2 regions of the Clostridium acetobutylicum ATCC 824 genome follow, and region 1 is predicted to be linked to the other one. Evidence: riboswitches for the same ligand, from Rfam matches in the RefSeq annotation. Region 1 holds a riboswitch; the other holds the start of a gene.
What was found. Region 1 has a riboswitch for magnesium ahead of CA_RS17130 (Nramp family divalent metal transporter). Riboswitches for the same ligand answer to the same signal wherever they lie in the genome.

Region 1 (2,487 bases):
TTGTAGCATAGTTACCAGCTAAAGGCTTTAATGCCATGGCAGCCTGTTCTGCACTATCTATTTTAATACCTGCTTTATAAAGTGTTACTGCTGTACAAACAATTATAAAAAAAGATACCAGGTCTCCCCAAATAGCCCCTAAATACACATCTATCTTTTCATATTTATATTCCTTTACACTAAGCCCTTTATCAACAACAGAAGATTGTAGATAAAACTGCATATAAGGTGTTATGGTTGTACCTATCATCCCTATAAGTGTTAAGACATATCCTTTTGTAAAACTCAAACTTGGTGTAATTGTAGCTTTCATAACTACATTCCAATTAGGATGAACCTTTATGCAGGTTATAATATAAGTGAAGAAAACAAAAGTAAACGCTAAAAAAACTTTTTCTGTTTTCTCGTAAGATCCTTTTGTAATAACGAACCATACCAAAAATGCCATAATAGGCACAGTTATATATTTACTGATTCCAAACAGCTCTAAGCTGGCTGCAATTCCCGCAAAATCTCCAACACATACTCCAAAGTTAGCTATAAATAATATGCACATAGCAAATAGTGACCACTTAACGCCATAGTTTTCCCTTATTAAATCTGATAGTCCTTTTCCTGTAACCACAGCCATTCTTGCATTCATTTCTTGTATTATAGCTAAACTAAAAGTTATTAATAAAAGTCCCCAGAGCATTTTATAGCCATACGATGCTCCTACCGTTGCATAGGTTGCTATACCCCCTGCATCATTACCCGCATTAACAGTTATTAGTCCTGGTCCAATAATACCTAGTATAAACAACAGCTTGTTCTTCTTCTTCATTCAGTTTTCCCTCCTCAATGCAGGAGAGCAAACCTTTATGTTAAAACAATTGAAGCAGCTTTCCCACATTTATAATTTTTGATATACGAGTCTTTTTAATGCATAAATTACTAGGGTCTGCTTCCATTGATTCCACCTCCAAACAAAAAATAAAAAAAGCCCCATAAAGGCTCTATAAAACAACAACAAAAATACACTATCTTTCGTTGAGCTTTAGCACTATATAGCTTTGGGTAATCCCAGCTACATTAAGTAAAACCTTAATTCGGTAGTACCTGTTAACCCATTGGCATCTTTCGATATTTTTGGGCAGTAGCATATATCTATATAGGAGCCTCACCTAACAATACATTATTAAATTCATCTTCTAAATAATAATACAAATAAGTATTACTGTCAATGTTTCACTTTCATAATCAGAATAATTTTCTTATATGTTGGAAAAATAAAATATTTAATATATAAGAAAGGAGGTGACATCATGTTACTAAAAGAAAATACAGCAAAAGATAAAGGTATTGACAGCACTCTAGATTTACTTAAAGAGGGCTATTTATTTATCAAAAATAGAGCTGATCACTATCAATCTGATTTATTTGAAACTCGCTTAATGGGGCAAAGGATAATTTGCATGACAGGAGAGGAAGCTGCAAGAATATTTTATGATTCTGATAAATTTAAAAGACAAGGTGCTGCTCCCAAAAGAGTACAAGAAACACTTTTGGGGGAAAATGCAATTCAAACCCTAGATGGAGAATCTCATCTTCATCGTAAAAAGCTTTTTATGTTACTTACTAACCAAGTTCAACAAAAAAGATTAGCTGAACTTACAACGGAAAAATGGGAAGCTTCTGCCTCTAAATGGCATACTAAAAGTATTGTGCTTTTTAATGAAGCCAATGAAATACTATGTCAAGTAGCATGCCACTGGGCGGGTGTTCCTTTGATGGAATCTGATATAAAAAATAGAGCAGAAGACTTCAGTTCTATGATAGATTCCTTTGGTGCAGTTGGTCCTCGTCATTGGAAGGGAAAAAAGGCACGAAATACAATTGAAGCTTGGATAAAAGAAATTATAGAAAATGTCCGCTCTGGAAGAATAAGGGCTGAAGAAGGTTCTCCTCTACATGAAATAGCTTTTTATATAGATGTTAATGGACAGCAAATGCCTGCTGAAATGGCTGCCATAGAACTTATTAATATACTACGTCCTATTGTAGCTATTTCAACCTTTATCACCTTTTCTGCCCTTGCTCTATATGAACATTCGGAATATAGAGAAAAGCTACAATCAAAAGACATAAGATATCTTGAAATGTTTACACAAGAAGTTCGACGCTATTACCCTTTTGCTCCTTTTGTTGGTGCGAGGGTACGAAAAGATTTTTTATGGAATAACTGTGAATTTAAAAAGGAAATGCTAGTTCTACTTGATATTTATGGTACTAACCACGATTCACGCATATGGCAGAAACCTTACGAATTCATTCCGGACAGATTCAGAAGCTATAAAGGCAATTTGTTTGATTTTATACCACAAGGTGGAGGTGATCCTAGTAGTACGCATCGCTGCCCTGGAGAAGGTATTACTTTAGAAATTATGAAAACAAGTTTAGATTTTCTTTCTACAAAAATTGACTTCACCGTTCCAGACCAAGACTTAA
Region 2 (2,487 bases), 1.2 Mb from region 1:
GCAGGCAGGTGTTATAGAAACGAGACCAGCTAAAGTACCTGTTAGGGCACCTAAAACCGTTGGACGTTTTGTAATAAACCATTCACAGGTAATCCAAGCAGCAGCAGCCGCAGCAGCAGCGGTATTTGTAGTTATAAAGGCATTCATAGCTACATCGTTTATAGCTAAGGCACTTCCTGCGTTGAAACCAAACCAACCAAACCATAAAAGCGTACCACCTATAAAGGTTAAAGTAAGATTGTTTGGAGAGGTTTTTATATATTTTCTCTTTCCAATCATTATTGCAGCAACAAGACCAGAGGCTCCGGAACTTATATGAACTACAGTTCCTCCAGCAAAGTCTAAAGCACCTAAATTTTTAATCCAGCCACCGTTACCCCATACCCAGTGTGCAAGTGGATCGTATATTATAGTTGTCCAAAGAAGTATAAAAAGTATAAATGCGGGAAATTTTATTCTTTCAGCAAAAGCACCTGTAATTAATCCTGGAGTTATAATTGCGAACATTAATTGGAACATCATAAATAGGCTATGAGGAATAGTGCTTGAATATGGTGCAAAAGGTTTAAAACCTACATGATGTAAAAGTGCATATTGGAAATTTCCTATAAGGCCTGAAATATCAGGGCCAAATGCAATAGAATATCCTATTAAAATCCATTGAAGGGATACTATAATCATACAGGCATAACTGTGCATCATAGTACCTAAAGTGTTCTTGGTTTTAACCATACCTCCGTAAAACATTGCAAGAGCAGGTGTCATTATCATTACTAAGACTGTAGAAAGAAATACAAAAGTAGTATCTGCGAAATTCATAATAATAGCCTCCTTTTTTAAAATCTTCGTTAATAAGTAGTCCAATATTTTATAATGATATCAAAGATAAATAAAAATTGCAAGTTTATTAAATAAATAAGTCCTAAAATGCAAAAAAAATAATAAAGAGCCCTTAAATTTTAAATATCGTATTTTTTAAACAAGTAAGAATGCTCGATAAATTATTTTTTTAATAATCAACTTTAATAAGTTTTTAATTTTAAGGTTGAAAAATTCACATTTTATACTATAATTAAAAGTATAGAGCAGATTTAAACAAATATGTTGTTGTAGGACATTCTACTGTACTGTATCTTATTAAAGATATGGTGTTTAGATGTTGTAATTTAAAATTAACAGTATATATTTTCTGCTTTAAATAATAATATAATAAGAAGAAAAGTTTTAGTTAGGTGAGGCTCCTATATAGATATACGCTACTGCCCAGAAACATCGAGAGATGCCAAATTGGGTCAGCAGATATTACCGAATCAAGGTTCTATCTAATGTAGCTGGATTTATAGTTTTAATCTAAGCTATATAGTGCTAAAGCTCTACTGTCTAATTTCGTATTAGAGTTTATGAGTGAGCCTTTGATGGCTTTTTTTTATTGTAAAGAGGAGTGAGTTTTTATGGAAAGTGGCCCTCATTTAAGCGAGGACGATCTGAATTTTACAACTGAAGAGAAATTTGAGGAATGTTTTTCATATATAACTTGTTAATATAGATATATACGATTCCAATCTTTCTCTTCAAGCTAAATTAGAGAACATAACTGTGTATTACTTGCCAAGAATTAGATTTTATTTAGGTGAAGTATTTCAGTAAAGTTTGAAAGGGATGATTGGTGTGCAGAAATTATTAAATAACTTTTTTTTGAGTGAAGTACTTTATAGAAAAGTATATGACGAATATGGTGAATATGTAGGTAAATTATGGGATATATATGTCACTGCTGATGAATCATATCCTAGGGCAATTGGATATAAGATTAAGAAGGGCGGAGAATATATCAACTATGAATTTAAGTCAATACATTTTTACAGGGAAGATGAAAGTAGAAAAATTTATATGCAGGTTAAAGCAGTAAAGGATACTATAATGAGAAAATACTCATATTTACTCTCTAAAAATCTTTTAGATAAACAAATAGTTGATATAAATGGAAAGAAGCTTGTAAGAGTCAATGATTTAAGAATGGCTAAAATGGTTGGAGAACTTAAAGTTATACGCAGTTGATACGGGCTTTATGGCATTAAGTAGGAGACTTGGAGTTGAAAGAATTATATGGGGTTTTTATAAATTAACTGAAAAAAAGCCTATGGAAAATTATATAATGTGGAACGATGTAGAGTCTTTAGAAATGGTTAATGATAATTTAAAGTTGACAGTGCCTTATCAAAAGCTTTCAACTATGCATCCGGCTGATTTAGCCGATATAATTGAAGATATGGATTTTAATTATAGAAAAAAGGTTTTTGAAAGTCTTGATGAAAATTTAGCTGCTGACATACTAGAGGAGATAGACCCAGATATTCAAGCGGATATACTTGAAAGCCTAAGTGATGATAAGAAAAGTGAAGTACTAGATAGTATGCCTATTGATGAAATTGCAGATATCTTGGATGAAGTTGATGAAGAAACTGCTGAAAAGATATTGCTTAATAT

Region 2: linked by a shared signal. The riboswitch ahead of CA_RS03695 (magnesium transporter) and the one ahead of CA_RS17130 (Nramp family divalent metal transporter) in region 1 are both predicted to bind magnesium.

The regions. Positions count from the first base shown of each region.
Region 1 covers NC_003030.1:3,500,669-3,503,155, forward strand. Annotated here, with positions in the region: gene CA_RS17130 (Nramp family divalent metal transporter) at 1-823, opposite strand, end outside; M-box (ykoK) riboswitch at 1,015-1,178, opposite strand; gene CA_RS17135 (cytochrome P450) at 1,305-2,487, shown strand, end outside.
Region 2 covers NC_003030.1:788,190-790,676, forward strand. Annotated here, with positions in the region: gene CA_RS03690 (ammonium transporter) at 1-819, opposite strand, end outside; M-box (ykoK) riboswitch at 1,218-1,391, shown strand; partial or broken gene CA_RS03695 (magnesium transporter) at 1,660-2,487, shown strand, end outside.